Regions from separate parts of the Pantoea nemavictus genome, predicted to be linked through region 1. Evidence: predicted binding sites of a transcription regulator. Region 1 holds the regulator's gene; each other region holds the start of a gene.
The links. Region 1 encodes PurR, which represses purine synthesis genes. Its sites were predicted from a motif close to CANGCAAACGTTTGCNTG; they were not measured.
Positions count from the first base shown of each region.

Region 2: cvpA (colicin V production protein) is a predicted target of PurR. The motif match lies at 5,541-5,558, and genes of this name have one in related genera.
Region 3: purL (phosphoribosylformylglycinamidine synthase) is a predicted target of PurR. The motif match lies at 6,252-6,269, and genes of this name have one in related genera.

Region 1 covers NZ_JBBGZW010000001.1:3,965,834-3,973,745, reverse strand. The annotation lists gene WH298_RS18360 (TetR/AcrR family transcriptional regulator) at 1-216, shown strand, start outside; gene nemA (alkene reductase) at 268-1,365, shown strand; gene gloA (lactoylglutathione lyase) at 1,467-1,874, shown strand; gene rnt (ribonuclease T) at 1,983-2,651, shown strand; gene WH298_RS18340 (Grx4 family monothiol glutaredoxin) at 2,689-3,024, opposite strand; gene WH298_RS18335 (C40 family peptidase) at 3,389-4,180, shown strand; gene cydH (cytochrome bd-I oxidase subunit CydH) at 4,237-4,326, opposite strand; gene purR (HTH-type transcriptional repressor PurR) at 4,600-5,625, shown strand; gene punR (DNA-binding transcriptional activator PunR) at 5,622-6,533, opposite strand; gene punC (purine nucleoside transporter PunC) at 6,644-7,846, shown strand.
Region 2 covers NZ_JBBGZW010000001.1:719,260-727,171, reverse strand. The annotation lists gene WH298_RS03325 (aspartate-semialdehyde dehydrogenase) at 1-515, shown strand, start outside; gene truA (tRNA pseudouridine(38-40) synthase TruA) at 515-1,321, shown strand; gene WH298_RS03315 (DedA family protein) at 1,481-2,134, shown strand; gene accD (acetyl-CoA carboxylase, carboxyltransferase subunit beta) at 2,267-3,175, shown strand; gene folC (bifunctional tetrahydrofolate synthase/dihydrofolate synthase) at 3,366-4,631, shown strand; gene dedD (cell division protein DedD) at 4,621-5,370, shown strand; gene cvpA (colicin V production protein) at 5,621-6,106, shown strand; gene purF (amidophosphoribosyltransferase) at 6,143-7,660, shown strand; gene WH298_RS03285 (UbiX family flavin prenyltransferase) at 7,778-7,912, shown strand, end outside.
Region 3 covers NZ_JBBGZW010000001.1:933,154-941,065, reverse strand. The annotation lists gene era (GTPase Era) at 1-165, shown strand, start outside; gene recO (DNA repair protein RecO) at 169-897, shown strand; gene pdxJ (pyridoxine 5'-phosphate synthase) at 968-1,699, shown strand; gene acpS (holo-ACP synthase) at 1,699-2,079, shown strand; gene WH298_RS04320 (YfhL family 4Fe-4S dicluster ferredoxin) at 2,076-2,324, opposite strand; gene WH298_RS04315 (MurR/RpiR family transcriptional regulator) at 2,380-3,219, opposite strand; gene yfhb (phosphatidylglycerophosphatase C) at 3,436-4,074, shown strand; gene tadA (tRNA adenosine(34) deaminase TadA) at 4,140-4,634, shown strand; gene mltF (membrane-bound lytic murein transglycosylase MltF) at 4,631-6,088, opposite strand; gene purL (phosphoribosylformylglycinamidine synthase) at 6,359-7,912, shown strand, end outside.

The DNA.
Region 1 (7,912 bases):
CAGCTCAACGCCAATGCCATCATCGCAGCCTATACGCGCTGCTTGAGCGAGGCCGCGGCTGAACAGCCGTTGCCGTTCAATCAAACGCCGCATCAGCTGGCGCAGCGCTGTTATTTGCTGTGGTTAGGCGCCAGTTTGCAGAGCAAGATTTCCCGAGAGCCTGGCCCAATCAGTCTGGCGCTTGAAACCATCGAACAGTGGCTTTTAAATCACTGATTTTTTTTAAACCGCAGTCGCTAGACGACCGGTCTTCCTGGAGCAACTTACATGGCGAGCAAACAGTTATTCTCTCCCCTTAAAGTGGGCGCGATTACCGTACCTAACCGCATTTTCATGGCCCCGTTGACGCGCCTGCGCAGCATTGAGCCGGGTGATATCCCTACTCCACTGATGGCGGAGTATTATCAGCAGCGTGCCAGCGCCGGTTTGATCATCACCGAAGCCACCCAAATCTCTTTCCAGGCGAAAGGTTATGCCGGTGCGCCGGGTCTGCACACTCAGCAGCAAATTGCCGCCTGGAAAGTGATTAACGAAGGCATTCATGCCGCAAACGGTCATAGCGCCGTGCAGCTGTGGCATACCGGCCGTATTTCACATAACAGCGTACAGCCCGAAGGCAAAGCCCCGGTGGCGCCAACTGCGCTGGCCGCCGGCACGCGTACGTCTCTGCGTGCGGCAGACGGTAGCGTCTATCGTGAAGACACCTCGCTGCCTCGCGAGCTGTCAGTGGCCGAAATCCAGCAGATTGTGAAAGATTTCGGTCAGGCGGCTTTCAACGCGCGTGAAGCGGACTTTGACCTGCTTGAGCTGCACTCCGCGCACGGTTATCTGATGCATCAATTCCTCGCGCCAGAATCTAACCAGCGTAGCGATGAATATGGCGGTTCAATTGAGAAGCGTGGCCGTTTCGCGCTCGAAGTGGTGGATGCGGCGATTGCCAACTGGTCTGCCGATCGTATTGGTATCCGCATTTCGCCAATCGGGGCCTTCCAGAATCTGGAAAATGGCCCGGAAGAAGAGAAAGCCGCGCTGTGGTATATCGCCGAACTGGGCAAACGTGGCCTGGCGTATCTGCACTTGTCGGAGCCTGACTGGGCGGGTGGACAGCCTTATAGCGATGCCTTCCGTGAGAAAGTGCGCGCGCTGTTCCCTGGCGTGATCGTTGGCGCCGGCGCTTATACCGTTGAAAAGGCCGACGATCTGATTGCGCGCGGCCTGATTGATGCCGTGGCGTTTGGTCGCGACTTTATCGCTAACCCGGATCTGGTGGCACGTCTGCAACAAGATGCGCCACTCAATCCGCAGCGTCCGGAAAGCTTCTATGGTGGCGGCGCGGAAGGTTATACCGATTATCCAACCCTGTAAGACCGAGACTGCCGGGCAGAATGTCCGGCAGTGTTTTTTCATCAGGGTATATACTAAGTGGTCTTGTCATTCCCTGATGACGTTTTGAAAAAGAGGATGTTATGCGTTTACTTCACACCATGTTACGCGTTGGCGATTTGCAACGTTCCATCGATTTTTACACCCGTGTGCTGGGCATGCGCGTGCTGCGTCAGAGCGAAAATACCGAATACAAATACACCCTGGCTTTCGTGGGCTACACCGAAGAGAGTGAAGGCGCGGTAATTGAGCTGACCTACAACTGGGGCGTGGACAAATACGATCTCGGCAATGCTTACGGTCATATCGCGCTGGGCGTGGACAATGTAGCGGACACCTGCGAGCGCATCCGCAGCGCGGGCGGCAACGTCACGCGTGAAGCGGGCCCGGTGAAAGGGGGTTCCACTATTATTGCTTTTGTTGAAGATCCAGACGGCTACAAAATTGAGCTGATCGAAAACAAACATGCCGGTCACGGCCTCGGCAACTAATGCCGATTGTCAGCCTGCTTATTTGCGGGCTGACTTCCCTCTCCTGCTGCACCCTCCTGCAATTTTTGCCATAATGCGCGCTGCCCTATTTATTGCCATGAGATCCTGATGTCTGAATCGAACGCTTTAAACGCTCTCCACCAACGCTTCCGTGGTTTTTATCCTGTCGTGATCGACGTCGAAACAGCCGGTTTTAACGCGCAAACCGATGCCTTGCTAGAGATTGCCGCCACAACGCTAAAAATGGACGAAGACGGCTGGTTACATCGTGATGAAACGCTGCATTTCCACGTAGAACCGTTTGAAGGTGCCATTCTTAATCCTGCGGCACTGGCGTTTACTGGGATCGATCCGACCAATCCGCTGCGCGGCGCGGTCAGCGAATATGAAGCCCTGCATGCAATTTTTAAAATGGTGCGCAAAGGCACTAAAGACAGCGGCTGCAATCGCGCGATTATCGTGGCGCACAATGCCACCTTCGATCTCAACTTCGTCATGGCGGCTGCTGAACGTGCCAGCCTGAAGCGCAATCCGTTCCACCCTTTTGCCACTTTTGATACCGCGGCATTAAGCGGCTTAGTGCTGGGACAAACGGTGTTGGCGAAGGCGTGTAAAGCGGCGGGGATGGATTTTGACAGTACGCAAGCGCATTCGGCGCTGTATGACACCGAACAGACGGCCACGCTGTTCTGTGAGCTGGTAAATCGTTGGAAGCGTCTCGGCGGCTGGCCGCTGGCCTTCAGTGAGGAATCTGCAGACGACGCGTCTGCTGAATAGTGAAAGAAAAGGCCGACAACGTTGTCGGCCTTCTGCATTATTCCGCTTCTTTATACTTCTCTGCGGTCTCTTTCAGCAGCGGCTGAAGTTCGCCGCGCTGGAACATCTCAACGATGATGTCGCAGCCGCCAACCAGTTCACCGTCAACCCATAACTGCGGGAAGGTCGGCCAGTTAGCGTACTTTGGCATTTCAGCGCGGATATCGGGGTTCTGCAGGATGTCCACGTACGCGAAACGCTCGCCACAGGCTGACAGCGCCTGCACCGCTTGCGCCGAGAAGCCGCAGCTTGGCAGCTTTGGAGAACCTTTCATGTACAGCAAGATCGGGTTTTCTGCGATCTGACGCTGAATTTTTTCAACAGTACTCATTATTGCCTTCCTTAATCCTTCACTTCGTGTTTGTTTATTGTAGCGATTTCGCTCCCGTACTGAAAACGGGATTTTGTGTTTGCGCGGGTTAATCGCCATGTTTGTTAAGTTCATGCATGACAAATAACATTTTCATATCATTAATTGGCATTAATAAATTAATAATTAGCAATAGTTTCGCTGCGTTAAGCAGCTGAAATAGCTCATTTTTGCTACAGAATCAATCTGGTAACATATTAATGGAAAAAGGCCTTACCTTTTGCAAAAAAAGTGGATTAGAATTGCCTCGGCGCTGGTCACTTGATCAGATTTCTCTCACTTTGCCGCAGTCTGTTTTCATTCAGCCTGCTTAACCTGTAACCGGATTATGCGTCTACTGATTACGCTTTTCATACTGGCTTTAGCCCAACTGTTCTTTAATGTGGCCGCTGCATCTCCGCATGCGCCCGTTAACGCCAGTACGTTAAAAGCAGAGAAAAAGAGCGCACGTGAAGACGAGCGCCGCAAACGACGTCCGGTGAAAACCACAACTAAAAAATCGCGCCTGACTGCCGTCCAAAAATTCAAACTCAAAAAACAGACACCGACAGAAACCGCGCTGCACAAAACCACCAGCAAAAAATCCTCGCTGAAACTCTCCGGTAAGAAATACGGTCATCAACGCCTAGCGAAAAAGTCATCTGCGATTGAAGTTGATGATGAAGCCATAGCGCTTACCGGCATCAAAATGAGCAAAGCACATCGTCAGCGCTATCAAAAAGCGCGTGAGACGGCGATGACCAAATTAATGGGCCAGCTTGGCAAACCCTATCAGTGGGGCGGTACCTCACCTCACACCGGCTTCGATTGCAGCGGCCTGGTGTGGTACGCCTATAAAGACCTGGTAAAGTTCAAATTCCCGCGCACCGCCAATGAAATGTATCACCTGCGCGATGCGGCACCGATAAAGCGTGAAATGCTGGAGAAAGGGGATCTGGTGTTCTTCCGCATCAACAATCGCGGCACCGCCGATCATGTCGGTGTTTATCTCGGCAATGGCAAATTCATTCAGTCACCGCGCACGGGTAAAGATATTCAGATTAGCGCATTAGGTGAGGATTACTGGCAGAAACACTATGTAGGCGCGCGTCGTATGATGACGCCAAAAACCATTCGCTAGCGGTTGCGCAACGCCAATAAAAAAGCCGGATGCTGTTAACAGCTCCGGCTTTTTTGTTAATGCATGATCGCGGTAAAGCTGAATGCGATAATCATTAACAGTGCGCCAACCGTCGTCATTAGCGCCAGCTTCAAATCAGTATTCATCACGCCTCCTTAGTCACACAATCTTTAGGGTTAAAGCGATTTTCGCACAGCAGTGGGCAAAAATCTCGTGTTATCCGCGCTAGCTTGCTAGAATCGCCGCCTTTCGTTGCGCAACAGATTTCGCGCCTGCTGTATTTACAGCATGATGAAGTGATTTCGCCTGCTAAACACCCCCATTTCGCCCGCTTTTTGGGCTGTAAAAGCATTAGCAGACGCAAACGTTTAACAATATACTTATCAGTAAGTTGCGATAATCCCAGGAGTACCATTTTCATGGCAACAATTAAAGATGTCGCGAAGCGCGCCGGTGTTTCAACCACCACGGTTTCGCATGTCATCAACAAAACGCGTTTCGTTGCGGAAGAGACGCGTAACGCCGTATGGGAAGCGATCAAAGAATTGCATTACTCGCCAAGTGCCGTGGCGCGTAGTCTGAAAGTGAATCACACCAAAACTCTGGGCCTGCTGGCAACGTCGAGCGAAGCGCCCTACTTTGCCGAAATTATTGAAGCGGTAGAAAATCACTGCTTCGATCGCGGCTATACGCTGATTCTCGGCAACGCGCACAACGATTTGCAGAAACAGCGCGCTTATCTGTCGATGATGGCGCAAAAACGCGTCGATGGTTTGCTGGTGATGTGTTCTGAGTATCCGGACGATCTGCTGCAAATGCTGGAAGAGAACCGCAATATCCCGATGGTGGTGATGGATTGGGGCGCTTCACGCGGTGATTTTACCGATACAGTGCAGGACAACGCGTTTCAGGGTGGCTATCTCGCGGGGCGTTATCTGATTGAACGCGGTCATCGCGACATTGGCGCGATTCCCGGCCAGATGGAGCGCAACACCGGCGGCGGACGTCACGCGGGTTTCCTGCAGGCGATGAACGAGGCGGGCATTGCGGTACGTTCAGAATGGGTGGTTCAGGGCGATTTTGAACCTGAATCAGGTTACCAGGCGATGCAGCAGATTTTAAACCAGAAACAGCGGCCAACCGCCGTATTCTGCGGGGGCGACATCATGGCCATGGGCGCGATTTGTGCCGCCGATGAGATGGGTTTACGTGTGCCACAGGATATCTCGGTAATTGGTTACGACAACGTGCGCAACGCGCGCTATTTCACTCCAGCCCTGACGACCGTGCACCAGCCGAAAGCCGAACTGGGTGAAAAAGCGCTGGAAATGCTATTGGATCGCATCACCAGTAAACGCGAAGATCCGCAAACCATTGAGGTGCAGCCAACGCTGATTGAGCGTCGCTCAGTGGCGGATGGCCCGTTCCGCGACTATCGCCGCTAAACCGAGACTTCGCTGAGCCATTCGTGGTTCAGCGTTTCAGCATCCCCGAGATATACCAGTAACCATTCCAGTGCCGGTGACGCACGTTGTTCAGCCCAGCTGACGCAACACGGACTATCCGGAAAGGCTTGCGGCAATGGCAATTCTACCAAACGGTGATTATTCAGCAGCGGCCGCGCCAGATGACCCGGCACCATTCCGACGCACAATCCCGCCTGCAGGCACTCCAGCCCGGCTTCCCAATCCGGCACCACCAGCCGCCGCTGATTATCCAGCGTCCATGTCATACGACGCGGCAGCGCACGCGAGGTGTCTTCCAGCACCAGGGATGGCCACACACGCAGCGTTTCATCATCCAGCAGTTCACTGTTGACCAAAGGATGATCGGGGCTCACCACGCAGCGCCAGTTAAGCGCGCCCATATCCTGAAAAGCAAAGCGCCCGCCGACCGGGATCGCCTGAGTGGCACCAATCGCCACATCAACACGTCCGTCAGCCAGGGCATCCCACACGCCATTGAACACCTCAAAGCTGATGATCAACTCCATATCTGGAAAATGACGATAGAAATCCTTTACCAGTTGTCGGGTGCGCTGCGGTTTTACAATGCAGTCAACGGCTATGCTTAACTCACCGCGCCAGCCATTGGCCAGCTGCTGGCACTGCCTGCGCGTTGCCAGCATTTTTTTGATAACAGACCGCCCCTCCCGCACAAAATGTTCGCCGGCCGGCGTCATTACCACCTCGCGATGTTGACGTTCGAACAGCGGCACCGCCAGCCAGGTTTCAAGCTGACGTACCGTATAGCTGACAGCAGAGGGCACGCGATGGAGCTCCTGCGCCGCTGCGCTAAAACTACCGGTGCGCGCCACGGCATCGACCACTTCAAGTGCATATTCTGACCACATAAATTTGCCTTCAAAAATTTTAACAGCACTGTGCAAATATTAGCGTTTCACAAAGCGCGCTGCATCCTTTTACACTCCCCGCCGTTCAACCTGCCCAAAAGAGAATCAACATGTTGTCGTCTAAAGCATTTATGCCTTACCTTGCCGTGCTCAGTATGCTCGGTTTTCTTGCCACGGATATGTATTTACCTGCTTTTGGCGATATGCAGCGTGATTTTGCTAGCGCGCCGGGCACCATCAGCGCCAGCCTGAGCCTGTTTCTCGGCGGCTTTGCTTGCGCGCAGGTTTTTTGGGGGCCGTTGTCGGATCGTTACGGTCGCAAGCCCATTCTTCTTGCCGGCCTGGCCATTTTCGCGCTCGGCTGTTTGGGGATGCTGTGGGTTACTGACGTGCGCCTGATGCTGGCGCTGCGCTTCGTACAGGCGATTGGCGTTTGCGCCGCAGCCGTGAGCTGGCAAGCGCTGGTGGTGGACCATTATCCTAAAGCGAAAGCGAACAAAGTCTTTGCCACCATTATGCCGCTGGTTGCGCTCTCTCCAGCGCTGGCACCTTTGTTAGGTGCGTGGCTTATCAGCCATTTCCACTGGCGCAGTATTTTCATCGCGCTTACGCTGATCGCGCTGCTATTACTGATTGGTACCCTGCAGTTAACGACAGTGAAACGCGAAAAAGTCACCAGTGGCCAACAACCTGGCTGGTTAACCTTGCTGGGCACCCGCGTTTACAGCGGCAATGTATTAATTTACTCCGCTTGTTCAGCGAGTTTCTTTGCCTGGTTGACAGGTTCGCCCTTTATTCTCGCCGCTGCGGGTTTAACGCCGGGCGATATTGGCCTGAGTTACATCCCTCAAACCATTGCTTTCCTTATCGGTGGCTTTGGCTGCCGGGCGATGTTAAATCGTTATCAGGGGGCACAACTACTGCCGTGGTTGCTGGTGGTGTATAGCCTGAGCATCCTGAGCCTGTTTGTGATTGCCCTGATGCCATCAGCCCCGCTGTTTGTGTTGCTAATGCCCTTCTGCGGTATGGCGTTGGCCAATGGTGCCATCTACCCGATTGTTGTCGCCAGCGCATTAGCGCCCTTCCCGCACGCCACCGGCAAAGCCGCGGGTTTGCAGAATCTTTTCCAGTTAGGTTTATGCTTCGCCGCCAGCCTGTTGGTATCAGCCGGGCTGGAGAAGGCGCTGTTCAACACCACGTTAGTGATGGTGGCAACGGTCGTTTTGGCATGGGTCGGCTTCATCTGCCAACGCGCAATAAGCGCACAAAGTGATATTGCCCACACTTCCCGTCCCTGCGAAGATAATCAGTAAGGCAACGATTATCGTTAGCAAACTAACGATAATCCGTTGAATATTGACCCACGTGAGCATATACTC
Region 2 (7,912 bases), 3.2 Mb from region 1:
AAGCGGCGGTTGATGGTCTGGCCGGTGAAAGTGCGCGCTTGCTGAACGGCGTGCCTGCCGAGCAGCACTATTTTGGTCGCCAACTGGCGTTCAACATTCTGCCGCTGCTGGCTGACAACAACGGCAGCGTGGAGAGTGAGCGTCGCGTGGTTGAGCAGGTGCGTAAGGTGCTGCAGGACGAAGGTTTGCCGATTGCGGTCAGCAGCGTGCAGGCACCTGTGTTCTACGGCAATGCGCAGATTGTGCATGTGGAGAATCTGCGTCCGCTGTCGGCAGAAGAAGCGCGCGATGAACTCGGCCGCTCTGGTGATATCAACCTGAGTGAAGAGAGCGATTATCCAACGCAAGTGGGCGATGCATCTGGCAGCGACGTGCTGAGCATTGGCTGCGTACGCAATGATTACGGCATTCCGGAGCTGCTGCAGTTCTGGTCTGTAGCAGACAACATCCGCTTTGGCGGCGCACTGATGGCGGTGAAAACGGCCGAGAAGCTGGTGCAGGAGTATTTCTATTAATGTTGCCTGAAGGTAAGACGCTTAAGCTGGCGTTGGGTATTGAGTACGATGGCAGCCGTTACTACGGCTGGCAGCGACAAAATGAAGTGCGCAGCGTGCAGGAAAAGCTTGAAAAGGCGCTGTCGAAGGTGGCGGATCATCCGGTAGTGGTGTTCTGCGCCGGCCGCACCGATGCGGGTGTGCACGGTACCGGGCAGGTGGTGCATTTCGAAACCACCTCGCCGCGCGCTGATGCAGCCTGGACGCTCGGTGTTAACGCCAATCTGCCCGATGACATCGCGGTACGTTGGGTGAAAGCGGTGCCGGACGATTTCCATGCGCGCTTTAGCGCTACCGCGCGTCGCTATCGCTACGTGATTTATAACCATCGGCTGCGTCCGGCGATTTTAGGTAATGGCATCACCCATTATTACCACCCGCTGGATGTGGAGAAGATGCAGCGCGCTGGCCAGGCGCTGATTGGTGAGAACGATTTCACCTCGTTCCGTGCGGTGCAGTGCCAGTCACGCACCCCGTGGCGCAACGTGATGCATCTCAACGTTTCGCGTCATGGACCGTACGTGGTGGTCGACATCAAAGCCAATGCGTTTGTGCACCATATGGTACGCAATATTGTGGGCAGCCTGATGGAAATCGGCACGGGCAATCAGCCGGAAGAGTGGATGGCGACCTTGCTGGCAGCCAAAGATCGTAAGCTGGCGGCGGCGACGGCCAAAGCCGAGGGACTTTATCTGGTGGCGGTGGATTATCCATCCCACTTTGCATTACCTCAGCCTGCGTTGGGACCGTTGTTCCTCGCGGATTAACCATTAATCTAGGATGTATACCCTAAATAATTCGAGCGGCAGCAAGGCGGCAAGTGGGTGAATCCTCGGGCGCTTACTCCAGTAAGTGATTGAGGTGAGCGCCCGCAGCTAACGAAGCTGCGGCTTAAAGTATGACGGGTATCGGGGAGTTGTCGTTATATGGAGTTTATCCACTTTTTGGTCGATTTTATTCTGCATATTGATGTGCATTTGGCCGAGCTGGTGGCGCAGTACGGCGTGTGGATTTACGCCATTCTGTTCCTGATTCTGTTCTGTGAAACCGGTTTGGTGGTCACGCCATTCCTGCCCGGCGATTCGCTGCTATTCGTGGCAGGTGCATTGGCGGCCTTGCCGGGTAACGATCTCAACGTGCATCTGATGGTAACGCTGCTGGTGATCGCCGCCATCCTCGGTGATGCGGTGAACTACACTATTGGGCGTCTGTTTGGTGAGAAGCTGTTCAGTAACCCGAACTCGAAAATTTTCCGTCGCAGCTACCTCGATAAAACCCATGCGTTCTACGATCGCCACGGCGGCAAAACCATTATACTTGCGCGCTTTGTACCAATCGTGCGAACCTTTGCCCCCTTTGTGGCGGGGATGGGACACATGTCTTATCGCCACTTCGCGCTCTATAACGTAACGGGTGCACTGCTGTGGGTACTGCTCTTCTCTTACGCCGGTTACCTGTTTGGCGACTTGCCGATTGTGCAGGAGAACCTGAAGCTACTGATTGTCGGCATCATCGTGGTTTCAATACTGCCAGGCGTAATTGAAGTGTGGCGTCATCGCCGCCAGCAGAAGTCACAGTAAGCTCGTTACCAGATTTTTATCCACAGCGTGAACGGGTTGTGGTTTAATGAGCGACATTTACGGCCTGCTGAAGGTGATTTCAGCAGCAATGAGAAGACTGGACCAGGTCAGCATTAAATAGAAAGGTCATCAATGAGCTGGATTGAACGCATACTGAATAAAAGCACTGCCACGCCAACGCGCAAAGCCAGCATCCCGGAAGGGGTGTGGACCAAGTGCGATAGCTGTGGGCAGGTGCTGTACCGCGCCGAGCTGGAGCGTAACCTCGAGGTCTGCCCGAAGTGCGACCATCACATGCGCATGCACGCCCGTGAGCGTCTGCATAGCATGCTGGATGAAGGTTCGCTGGTTGAGCTGGGTAGCGAGCTGGAACCGAAGGATCTGCTGAAGTTCCGCGATTCCAAGAAGTACAAAGACCGTTTGGTTGCCGCGCAAAAAGACACTGGCGAGAAAGATGCGCTGGTGGCGATGAAAGGCACGCTGCACGGTATGCCGATTGTCGCGGTCGCGTTTGAGTTCTCCTTTATGGGCGGCTCAATGGGTTCCGTAGTGGGTGCGCGCTTTGTGCGTGGCGTTGAGCAGGCGTTGGAAGACAACTGCCCACTGATCTGCTTCTCCGCGTCAGGCGGTGCACGTATGCAGGAAGCACTGCAGTCGCTGATGCAGATGGCGAAAACCAGTGCTGCACTGGCGAAAATGCAGGAGCGCGGCTTGCCGTACATCTCCGTGCTGACCGACCCAACGATGGGCGGCGTTTCTGCCAGCTTCGCGATGCTAGGCGATCTCAACGTGGCGGAACCGAAAGCGCTGATTGGCTTTGCCGGTCCACGCGTTATCGAGCAGACCGTGCGCGAAAAGCTGCCGCCGGGCTTCCAGCGCAGTGAGTTCCTGATTGAGAAAGGCGCGATCGACATGATCATCCGTCGTCCGGAAATGCGCTTTAAGCTGGCAAGTCTGCTGGCGAAAATGATGAACCTGCCAGCGCCGCTGCAGGATGGTAATCAGCCTGATGTGGCTGAGCCGGAGAGCAACGAAGCCTGACAGGCAGCGGAAAGGTGCAGCGATGTTTCTTTCCTCCAATGCACCGTCTACACGAAATCATTCGAGCTGCAGCAAGGCGGCAAGTGAATACATCCCCGGGAGCTTACATCAGTAAGTGACCGGGGTGGATGAACGCAGCCAACGCCGCTGCAGCTTGAAGGATGATGTGTATTAATTAAGAACGGGACACATGGATAATTCTCTTCCTCAAGCCACGTCGCCTTTGGCCACGTGGCTTCATTATCTTGAGCATCTGCACTCGCAGGCCATTGAACTCGGTCTGGATCGTATTCAACGCGTTGCTGAACGCCTCGACCTGCTCAAACCTGCTCCGTTTGTCTTCACCGTTGCCGGTACTAACGGCAAAGGCACCACCTGTCGCACCCTGGAAACGCTGCTAATCGCTGCCGGTTATCGCGTGGGCGTCTACAGCTCGCCGCATCTGGTGCGTTACACCGAACGCGTACGTGTGCAGGGCGCAGAACTGGATGAAGCGCAGCACAGCGCCAGTTTTGCCGCGATTGAAGCCGGGCGCGGTGACATTTCTCTCACTTATTTTGAGTTCGGCACGTTGTCGGCTTTCAATCTGTTCCGCGCGGCGAATCTCGATGTGGTGATTCTCGAAGTTGGCCTTGGCGGACGTCTTGATGCCACCAACATTGTCGATGCCGATGTTTCGGTGATCACCAGCATCGCGCTGGATCACACCGATTGGCTGGGTTCGGATCGCGAAAGCATCGGTCGTGAAAAAGCCGGCGTGTTCCGTGCAGGCAAACCGGCGATAGTCGGTGAAGGTGATATGCCGGGCACTATTGCGGATGTCGCGGCCGAGAAGGGCGCATTGCTGCTGCAGCGCAATCTCGACTGGCAGTGGCAGCAAACCGGCAATAGCTGGATGTTGCAGGATGCAAAGGGTGAACTGCGCGATTTACCGTTACCGCAGGTACCTCTGCCCAATGCCGCAACCGCACTTGTCGCGTTACGTGCATCGGGCTTGAAGGTCAGCGAAGCGATTATCCGTCAGCATCTGCCGCTGGCGATTCTGCCAGGGCGTTTCCAAACGGTGAGCGAAGCGCCGCGCGTGATTCTGGATGTGGCACACAATCCTCATGCTGCTTATTATCTGGCTTCACGTCTGGCCGCTGAGCCGTTAAGTGGTCAGGTGCATGCGGTGGTAGGCATGCTGCATGATAAGGATATTGCCGGTACGCTGGCCGCGTTGGCACCTCAGGTGGATTGCTGGTACTGCGCGCCGCTCGAAGGGCCGCGAGGTGCCTCGGCCGACGAACTGTTGGCTCATCTGGAAAGCGGCATTGCTTACCGCAACGTTGAGGCGGCGTGGCAGGCAGCGCGTCAGCAGGCGCGTCCCGAAGATGTGATTCTGGTGTGTGGTTCTTTCCACACCGTAGCGCAGGTTATGGAATCGATGGCAGCGGAGAACGGCAGTGGCAAGTAAGTTTCAAAATCGCTTAGTCGGCACGGTTATTCTGGTGGCGATTGGCGTCATCGTTTTGCCGGGCCTGCTGGACGGCCAGAAAAAGCATTATAAAGAGGAGTTCGCCGCCATCCCGCTGGTGCCAAAACCGGACGATCAGCAGGATAGCGAAATGGTGCCGCCGGTGACGCAACCGCTGCCTTCGCAGCCACCGGAAGGGGCTGGCGCGGCGCAGAACCCGGAGAGCGGTAAAACCGCCACCAACGGGAGCGCACAGCCGACGCAGAACAGCGAGCCCAGCGTCGTCACGCCGCCGCCGGTGCATCAACAGGTGCAGCCGAAACCGGTGGAACAGCCGAAGCCAAAACCGGTTGAGCAGCCGAAACCGAAACCGGTGGAACAGCCGAAGCCGAAACCGGTGGAACAGCCGAAGCCGAAGCCAGTCGAACAGCCGAAGCCGGTTGAGCAGCCAAAACCGGTAGAAACACCGAAGCAAAGTGAGCCCGCAGCGCCAGCCGGTCAGGCGTTTGTGGTACAGCTCGGTGCCCTGAAGAACGCGGCGAAAGTGAGTGAAATTGTCGCGCAACTGCGTCTCTCGGGCTATCGCGCCTTTACCGTGCCGTCAACGCCGGTGCAGGGGCAAATCACTCGCATTTATGTCGGTCCGGATGCGAATAAGGCCAAGCTACAAGGTTCATTGAGTGAGCTGCAAAGCATCTCCGGCCTCGGTGGTGTGGTGAAACCGTATAGCGCGCGATAAAGCGTTGATAAGCCGCGCCGATGGCAGAAAAAGGCGCGGCTTTATAAAACTTTTGTAGCGAAGCGCGGCCATAAAATCATTGAATATCAGTGGATTAAATCGCTGGTAATACACAGGGCGAGGAAAGTTTTTTTCATCGCCCTTTTTACGGAAACAGAACCGGAAAACCCTACGCAAACGTTTTCTTTTTCTGTTAGAATGCGCCCCGAACTGGATGCAGGGGTGCAATAGCACTGGGCTGGAAGAGTTCATGATCTGGATTGATTACGTCATTATTGCGGTAGTTGGTTTTTCGGCTCTGGTCAGCCTGATTCGTGGGTTTGTCCGGGAAGCCTTATCTCTCGTTACCTGGGGATGTGCGTTTTTTGTCGCCAGTCATTATTACGCCTACCTTGCAGTCTGGTTTACAGGTTTTGACGACGAACTGGTTCGCAACGGCATCGCCATCGCGGTGTTATTTGTTGCCACTCTGATTGTGGGTGCCATCGTGAACTATGTGATCGGCTCGCTGGTTGAAAAAACCGGCTTGTCAGGAACCGACAGGGTGTTGGGGGTCTGTTTTGGGGCGTTGCGTGGCGTACTGATCGTGTCTGCTATGCTGTTCTTCCTCGATACATTCACCGGCTTTTCCAAAAGCCCCGACTGGCAACAGTCGCAACTTATTCCCGAGTTCAGTTACATCATCAGGTGGTTTTTCGATTACCTGAAAAGCACGTCGAGTTTTTTACCCCGGTGACACCATCGGGAGTGCGGCTAATGAGGAAATGACAATATGTGCGGTATTGTTGGTATCACCGGTTTTATGCCAGTAAACCAGTCAATCTATGACGCGTTAACGGTGCTTCAGCACCGCGGGCAGGATGCCGCCGGCATTTGTACCATCGATGCTATTAACTGCTTCCGTTTGCGTAAAGCCAACGGTCTGGTAAGCGATGTGTTCGAAGCGCGTCACATGCAGCGTTTACAGGGCAACATCGGGATTGGTCATGTGCGCTACCCAACGGCAGGCAGCTCCAGCGCCTCTGAAGCGCAACCTTTCTACGTGAACTCCCCTTATGGCATCACCCTGGCGCATAACGGTAACCTGACCAACGCGCACGAACTGCGTAAACAGCTGTTCGAAACGGGCCGCCGTCACGTTAATACCACCTCTGATTCCGAAATCCTGCTGAACATTTTTGCGCAGGAGCTGGACCGTTTTCAGCACTATCCGCTGGAAGCTGACAACATTTTTGCTGCGGTGGCGGCGGTGCATCAGCAGGTGCGCGGCGCTTACGCGGTCGTTTCTATGATTATCGGCCACGGTATGGTCGCTTTCCGCGATCCCAACGGTATTCGTCCGCTGGTGCTGGGCAAACGCGTCATTGCCGACGGCCGCACGGAATACATGGTTGCGTCTGAAAGCGTTGCGCTCGACACGCTGGGCTTCGAGTTCATTCGTGACGTAGCGCCGGGCGAAGCGGTATACATCACCGAGCAGGGCCAACTCTCTACCCGTCAGTGTGCGGAAAACCCGAAAACCAATCCTTGCCTGTTCGAGTACGTCTATTTTGCGCGTCCGGACTCATTCCTCGACAAAATCTCGGTGTACAGCGCCCGTGTGCGTATGGGCACCAAGCTGGGTGATAAAATTGCCCGCGAGTGGGAAGATCTGGATATCGACGTGGTGATTCCGATTCCGGAAACCTCAACCGATATCGCGCTGGAAATCGCCCGCATCCTCGATAAACCTTATCGTCAGGGATTCGTGAAAAACCGCTATGTTGGCCGCACCTTTATCATGCCGGGCCAGCAGCTGCGTCGCAGCGCGGTTCGCCGCAAGCTGAATGCCAACCGTGCCGAGTTCCGCGATAAAAACGTGCTGTTGGTGGATGACTCCATCGTCCGTGGCACCACTTCGGAGCAAATTATCGAGATGGCGCGTGAAGCGGGTGCGAAGCGGGTTTACCTGGCTTCTGCAGCGCCGGAAATTCGTTTCCCGAACGTGTACGGCATTGATATGCCTAGCGCTACTGAGCTGATCGCGCACGGTCGTGAAGTGGAAGAGATTCGTCAGCTGATTAAAGCCGATGCGTTGATTTTCCAGGACCTGAACGATCTGATCGAAGCGGTGCGTGAAGAGAATCCGGATATCGCGCAGTTCGAGTGCTCGGTATTCAACGGCATTTACGTCACCAAGGATGTCGACCAGCAGTACCTTGAGTATCTGCAGTCGCTGCGTAATGACGACTCTAAAGCCATTGCACGTCAGACAGAAGTTGAAGGTCTGGAACTGCACAACGAAGGCTAAGCTCACCGTTGTGGCAGAATGAAAAGCAGGGCGGGCGCAATCCCGCCCTGTTTGTTTTTGTATTTTTGTTCAGCGAGCCGCTATCATTGCCGCAATCTGAACCAGCAAGGCTAAATTATGAAACGACTGATCATTGGCATTTCCGGCGCCAGCGGCGCAATTTACGGCGTGCGGATGTTGCAGGTACTGCAACCGCTGACGGAAGTGGAAACCCATTTGGTGATCAGTCCCGCCGCACGCCAAACCTTGGCG
Region 3 (7,912 bases), 3.0 Mb from region 1:
GGCAATAAAGGCGCCAAGATCAAAACCATCGGCATTGAATCGCGTAAAGACATGGAAGAGATGTTTGAGGCGAAAGTGCATCTTGAACTGTGGGTTAAAGTGAAATCTGGCTGGGCGGACGATGAACGTGCGCTGCGCAGCTTAGGTTACTCTGACGAAGGGTAATCGATGGAAGGCTGGCAACGCGCCTTTGTGCTGCATAGTCGCCCTTACAGCGAAACCAGCCTGCTCCTCGATCTGTTCAGCGAAAGCGAAGGGCGCGTCCGCGTCCTTGCCAAAGGCGCCCGTTCGCGCCGCTCCCAACTGAAAGGTGCGCTACAACCCTTCACGCCGCTGCTGGTGCGCTGGGGCGGTCGTGGCGACGTCAAAACGCTGCGTAATGCCGAAGCCGTTTCATTGGCATTGCCGCTCAGCGGCATCACGCTCTACTGCGGGCTGTACGTCAATGAACTGCTGTCGCGCGTGCTGGAGCAGCAAATCCCCTTCTCGGACATGTTCTTCGATTACCTGAATTGCATCCAAACGCTGGCAGCAGGCAACGGCTCGCCTGAACCGGCGCTGCGTCGTTTTGAGCTGGCGCTGCTGGGTCATCTCGGCTACGGCGTCGATTTCCTGCATTGTGCCGGCAGCGGCGAAGAGGTTGCCGATGGCATGACCTACAGTTACCGCGAAGAGAAGGGCTTTATCGCCAGCCTGGTGGTCAATCAGCGCAGCTTCACTGGCCGCCAGCTGCGAGCGCTATGGGAACGTGAATTCCCCGATGCCGATACTTTGCGCGCCGCCAAACGCTTTACGCGGATGGCGCTGAAGCCCTATCTGGGCGGCAAACCGCTGAAGAGTCAGGAACTGTTTCGCCAGTTCGTGCCAAAAAAGAGACCCGATGTGGCAAACGACTAGCGCTGGTCGTACCGCCTGATATATTCAGCGCAGTACACTGCAAACACACTGAACACATTTAAGGATTGTCATGGCTGAGTTGCTGTTAGGCGTCAACATTGACCACATTGCCACCGTACGTAACGCACGTGGCACAAACTATCCCGATCCGGTGCAGGCTGCGTTTGTTGCCGAGCAGGCCGGTGCCGACGGCATTACCGTGCATTTGCGTGAAGATCGCCGCCACATTACTGACCGCGATGTACGCATTCTGCGTGACACCATTCAGACGCGCATGAATCTGGAGATGGCGGTCACGGACGAGATGATCGACATCGCCTGCGAAATCAAACCTCACTTCGTTTGCCTGGTGCCGGAAAAGCGTCAGGAAGTGACCACTGAAGGTGGGCTGGATGTGGCCGGTCAGCAGGATAAAATTAACGCCGCGGTGCGCCTGCTGAGCGACGCCGGCATTCTGGTGTCGCTGTTTATCGATGCCGATCACCGCCAGATTGAAGCCGCCGTTGCCAGCGGCGCACCCTATATTGAAATTCACACCGGCGCCTACGCCGAAGCGCCTGAAGGTCTGGCGCGCCAGGCTGAACTGTCGCGCATTCGTAAAGCCGCGACTTTCGCCGCCAGCCTTGGCCTGAAAGTGAATGCTGGCCACGGTTTGACCTACCACAACGTGCAGCCGATTGCTGAACTGCCGGAAATGCACGAACTGAATATCGGCCATGCGATTATTGGTCGCGCACTGTTCAGCGGCCTGGCCGATGCGGTCAGTGAAATGAAGCAGCTGATGCGGGAAGCGCGTCGCTAATGGCGATTCTCGGACTCGGCAGCGACATCGTAGAGATCGAGCGCATTGCGGGCGTGATTGAGCGCTCCGGCGATCGCCTGGCGCGCCGCGTATTGAGCGAAGCCGAGTGGCAGCAATATCAGGCGCACCAGCAACCGGTGCGCTTTCTTGCTAAACGCTTTGCGGTGAAAGAGGCGGCAGCGAAAGCGTTTGGCACCGGCATTCGCGGTGGCCTGGCGTTCAATCAGTTTGAAGTGTACAACGATGCGCTGGGTAAGCCGGGATTACGTTTCTTTGAGCAGGCGAAAGTGATTGCCAGCCAGCTCGGTGTGCAGCACGTGCATGTGACATTAGCGGATGAACGCCACTACGCTTGCGCGACGGTGATTATCGAGAACTAAGGGTGCAACACCACAAATTTCTCCCACAGCGCCTCACGACTCTCCAGGTGCTGTGGATCCGCAATAATGGTGTTATCAATCGGGCAGACGCTTTGGCAGGTCGGCACATCATAATGGCCCACGCACTCAGTGCAGCGGTCGACATCAATCTCATAGATCGCGTCGCCTAAACTGATTGCCTGGTTTGGGCATTCAGGTTCGCACATATCGCAATTGATGCATTTAGTGGTGATGAGCAGGGCCATAGCGGAAATCCAATAACAGCAGAAAAGGCGCGGGTATTATACGCGCCTCATCTCATCAGACCAGCTTTTTCACCAACTCTTCGCTGTGACGAATATGGCTGGATGCGCGTTCCGGATCGTTCTGCACCAGCGCCATAAACAGCAAATCGGTAAGTGCCAGTTGCGCACTGGTTGATGAAATTGCCGCACTGCGCGTACTCTGCTCTTCCGCTACGGTGTAGAGACAAACCGTCGCACACTGCTGCAGGGCATTCGGCGTGAAGCCAGTAAAAGCCAGCACATCGGCGCCAACCTGCGCCGCTTCCTGCGCCGCCAGATTGATTTCGCGACGTTCGCCGGTGTAGGAGATCGCCAGCAACACATCGCCCGGCGCCATCGCCTGCACGCTGGCCAGCAGCGCATGCATATCCTGTTCCGCAACTGCGTTAATGCCGATTTTCATCAGTTTCCATGAGAAATCTTTCGCCACCAAACCCGATGCACCGATGCCGACCAGAAGAATACGGTTGGCATTTTTCAGCAGCTGTAAGGTTTGCAGCAGCTTCTCTTCGCTATTGATATCCAGCGTGGCGCGGATCGCCGAGATCTTTTCCGTCAGCAGCTTTTCACCCACCACTTTGAGTGGGTCATCGCTAAGAATATGGTTATGCACGGTAATAGCATCGCGATCGGCCATTGATTCGCTCAGCGCCAGCTTCAGCGCCGGGAAGCCTTTATAGCCCAGCTTCTGGGCAAATTTCACCACGCTGGACTGGCTGACACCCGACTCCTCAGCCAGTTTTTGTGAACTCAGATGCCGTGCACGGTCCGGCTGCGACAGCAAAAAATCCGCCAGGCGACGCTCATTTAGCGCCAGTCGAGGATAAAGTTGGCGAATGCGCAGCAATGAACTCATTGTTCGATCCTTAATTCATCTTTCCAGATAGAGCGTAGTGCGGTTACGCGCAGGATGTCGGGCGATTGCCGCCAGATGACAGCGCGCGGGCACAGAGAATAAACTATTCAGCTGGCATTGTAGTCATTGGAATTAAAAATAGCAGCTTTCGCCCCAAACGCTGAAGCTGGCTACACTGTAGTGCAGAAACCACGAAGGATAGAGAAGGAGTGCTGTTTGACAAAGGGTACGCAACGACGCGTGGTGTTTTTCGATCTCGATGGCACGCTGCATCAGCAAGACATGTTTGGCACCTATATGCGCTATCTGCTGCGACGTCAGCCGATCAATCTGCTGCTGGTGGTGCCGCTGTTACCGGTGATTGGTCTCGGCATGCTGATCAAAGGTCGCGCGGCGCGCTGGCCAATGAGTTTGCTGCTATGGGCGATTACCTTCGGCCATAGCGAAACGCGTCTACGCCAGCGCGAAGCCGAATTCGCTGACTGGTTCCGCCAGCGCGTTACCGCCTTTCCGGTGGTGCAGCAGCGGCTCACTGATTATCTCAGCAGCAGTGATGCCGATGTCTGGCTGATCACCGGTTCGCCGCAATCGCTGGTGGAGAAAGTCTATTTCGATTCCGCCTTCTTACCGCGCGTGCAGCTGATCGCCAGCCAGATGAAACCGGGCCGCGGCGGCCGCCTGTTGGCGATGCGTTGCCTCGGCCATGAGAAGGTGGCACAGCTGGAGGAGAAAATCGGCACGCCGCTGCAGCTGTATAGCGGCTACAGCGACAGCAAGCAGGACAACCCGCTGCTGTTCTTCTGTCAGCACCGCTGGCGCGTCACGCCGCGCGGTGAGCTGCAACAGCTGGAATAACGCTTCGATTCCGGCAGCAGCATCGCTATAATGCGCCGCCTTTTGATGCCCGCAGGAGTTGCCCGGTGAACCCACAAACTGATGAATATTGGATGCGTTATGCGCTGGAACTGGCTAAGCGCGCGTGGGAGCAGGGCGAAGTGCCGGTCGGTGCGGTGCTGGTGCAGGGCGATAAAGTGATCGGCGAAGGCTGGAATCGACCGATTGGTCAGCACGATCCCACCGCGCACGCTGAGATCATGGCGCTGCGTCAGGGTGGCAAAGTGCTGGAAAACTATCGTCTGCTGGATACCACACTGTATGTCACGCTGGAACCCTGCGTGATGTGCGCTGGCGCGATGGTGCACAGCCGCATCACGCGGTTAGTGTATGGCGCCAAAGATGAGAAAACCGGCGCGGCCGGTTCACTGCTGGATGTGATTGGCCATCCCGGCATGAATCATCAAATTCAGATTGATTGCGGTGTGCTGGCGGAACAGTGCGCTGGGATGTTGAGTGACTTCTTCCGCATGCGTCGCGAGCAGAAGAAGGCACTGCGTCAGGCGCAGCGCGCAGATTAATTCATGGCAATTTTCGGTTCGACCGCCGGGTAGCCGGCACCTAACTCCGCTTCTAGCGCCGATTGCTGCGCTAACCGCTTCTCCTGCTCCTGCAGATAGCCCACCAGGCTTATCTGATACTTACGGATATTCTCGACGTAGTTATAAGCTTCGTGACCGCGCGCGTAACCATAGGTAGTTTGCGTGTAGTAGCGCTTCTGGCTCAGCATCGGCAGGCGCAGCTTCACATCCGCCCAGCTATCAGGATTGCCGCCCTGTTTCGCCGTCAGTTTGCGCACATCCAACATGTGCGCGTAGCCCATGTTGTACGCCGCCAGCGCGAACCAAATGCGCTCATCTTCAGGAATCGTCTCCGGCACCTTTTCCATCATGCGCTTGAGATATTCACTGCCGCCGCGAATGCTCTGTTCAGGATCGAGGCGATCGTTGACTTCAAGGCTGTCAGCGGTATTGCGCGTCAACATCATCATGCCTCGGACGCCGGTCGGCGAAGTGGCCTGCGGATTCCAGTGCGATTCCTGATAAGAGATCGCCGCCAGCAATCGCCAATCCATGCTGGCCGAATATTTCTCAAACAGCGGTTTGATGTCCGGTAGCGTGTTATCAATGGCGCGCAGGAAGGTGCGGGTATCCACATAATCAAAGGTGCCGACGTGGCCGAGATACTTCTCTTCCAGTCGCGCCATCGCGCCTTCCTCGCCCATCTGGCTGTAGAAGTCGAGCATTGCCGCGTTCAGGCTGTCGTCCTCGTTACGCGGCAAATACCAGGTGACCGGCTCTTCATCCGTCACATCAAACGCTACTGCCAGCTGCGGATGAATGCGCTGTAGCAGGCCAATGGTGACTGAGTCGCCCACGGTGTAATCCAGTTTGCCGTCAGCAACCGCTTCAAGTAGCGCTTTCTGCCCTTGATCGGTCGAGATCGCCCAGTCGAGATCGGGATAGCTGTCGGCTTTGGCGGAACGTAAAGTTGACAGATATGCCGAACCGGACTGCACAATCAGGCGGCCTTTCAGATCGCCGAGATTTTTCGGCCGTGGCTTATCAATGCGGTACACCAGCTGTTGCGACACCGAATAGTAGCTCGGGCCACTTTGGTAGTGCGCAAGGCGCTCGCTGTTGTAGATCAGGCCGGCAGCCAGCAAATCCGCCTTGCCGTCATCCAGGTCATCAAACAGGTCGCCGAGGTTTGGACGCACCTCAACTTCCAGTTTTACGCCAAGGTAATCGGCGAAGCGCTTCGCCAGCTCGTAATCCATACCGGCTGGTGCATTGTTAATGGTGTAGTAAGTCAGCGGAGAGTTAACGGTACTGATGCGCAGCACTCCGCGTGATTTGATCTGTGATAGCGCGTCTGTTCCACCCCCGTACCACGGGATTGAAGGCCACAATGCTAGCGCAAGCAGCACGGTGATCAGACCGATAAACAGATAGTTTATTTTTAGGCGTTTCAAATAGTTGTCTCGTAATGGCTCACAGGCCTCTGTCTTTTAAAGGCAGTATTTATGTTGTTTTAACTCCCAGAGCGAGGGGCATTTTGCGCAACAAAAAGGGGCAGGGCAACTTTTATAGCAAGAATTGTGCAAAATTCAGCCAAACGCCAGGTGCCAGAATTTATGCGCAAACGGTTTCGTATCCCGTGCTGTTTCTCTATAATACCGCCCGTTTTCCCCTGTTGCGCCCAATGAAGCGTCGCCCGGCACTTCAAAGACGAGAGATCTTTAATGATGGAAATTCTGCGTGGTTCGCCCGCTCTGTCGGCATTTCGTGTAAACAAACTGCTGACCCGCTTTCAGGACGCTCACCTTCCGGTGAGTGATATTTACGCCGAGTACGTCCATTTTGCCGATGTCAGCGCACCGCTCAGCGCGGATGAGCACGCCCGCCTGCAACGTCTGCTGAAATACGGTCCTTCTCTCGCCGAACATGCGCCACAAGGGCGTCTGTTGCTGGTAACGCCGCGTCCCGGCACCATCTCTCCGTGGTCCTCGAAAGCCACCGATATCGCGCACAACTGCGATCTGCCACAGGTGTTACGCCTTGAGCGCGGCATGGCTTTCTATGTGCAGGCCCCTGAGCTGACGGAAGCGCAGTGGCAGCAACTTGCCAGCCTGCTGCATGACCGCATGATGGAAACCGTGTTCGCTGACCTCAGCGATGCGCAGCAGCTGTTTGCCCATCATCAGCCGCAGCCGCTCAAAAGCATCGACGTGCTGGGCGCAGGTCGCAGCGCGCTGGAGCAGGCCAATGCCACGCTGGGCCTGGCGCTGGCCGATGATGAGATCGATTACCTGCTTGATGCCTTTACCAAGCTGGGGCGTAATCCAAACGACATCGAGCTCTATATGTTTGCGCAGGCAAACTCTGAGCACTGTCGTCACAAAATCTTCAACGCCGACTGGATTATCGACGGCGAAAAGCAGCCGAAGTCGCTGTTTAAAATGATCAAAAACACCTTTGAACATAATCCTGAGCACGTGCTGTCGGCGTATAAAGACAACGCCGCAGTGATGGAAGGTTCCGAGGTTGGCCGCTTCTACGCAGATGCGCAGAAGGGCGAATATGAATTCCATCAGGAAGAAGCGCATATCCTGATGAAAGTGGAAACCCATAACCACCCAACCGCTATTTCGCCATGGCCGGGTGCTGCGACCGGTTCCGGTGGTGAAATTCGTGATGAAGGCGCAACCGGACGTGGTGCGAAGCCAAAAGCCGGTCTGGTCGGTTTCTCGGTATCGAACCTGCGCATTCCAGGCTTCGAACAGCCGTGGGAAGAGGATTTCGGTAAGCCGGATCGTATTGTCACCGCCTTAGACATCATGACCGAAGGCCCGCTGGGCGGCGCGGCATTCAACAACGAATTTGGTCGTCCTGCCCTGAATGGCTACTTCCGTACCTATGAAGAGCGCGTCAACAGCCACAATGGTGTGGAGCTGCGCGGCTACCATAAGCCGATTATGCTGGCGGGCGGCATCGGTAACATTCGTGCCGATCACGTGCAGAAAGGCGAGATTGTGGTGGGGGCCAAACTGATCGTGCTGGGTGGCCCGGCGATGAACATCGGTCTGGGCGGCGGTGCCGCTTCGTCGATGGCTTCCGGCCAATCGGATGCCGATCTCGACTTTGCTTCAGTACAGCGCGACAACCCAGAGATGGAACGTCGCTGCCAGGAAGTGATCGACCGCTGCTGGCAGCTGGGCGAAGCCAACCCGATTCTGTTTATCCATGACGTGGGCGCGGGCGGTCTCTCGAACGCGATGCCAGAGCTGGTAAGTGAT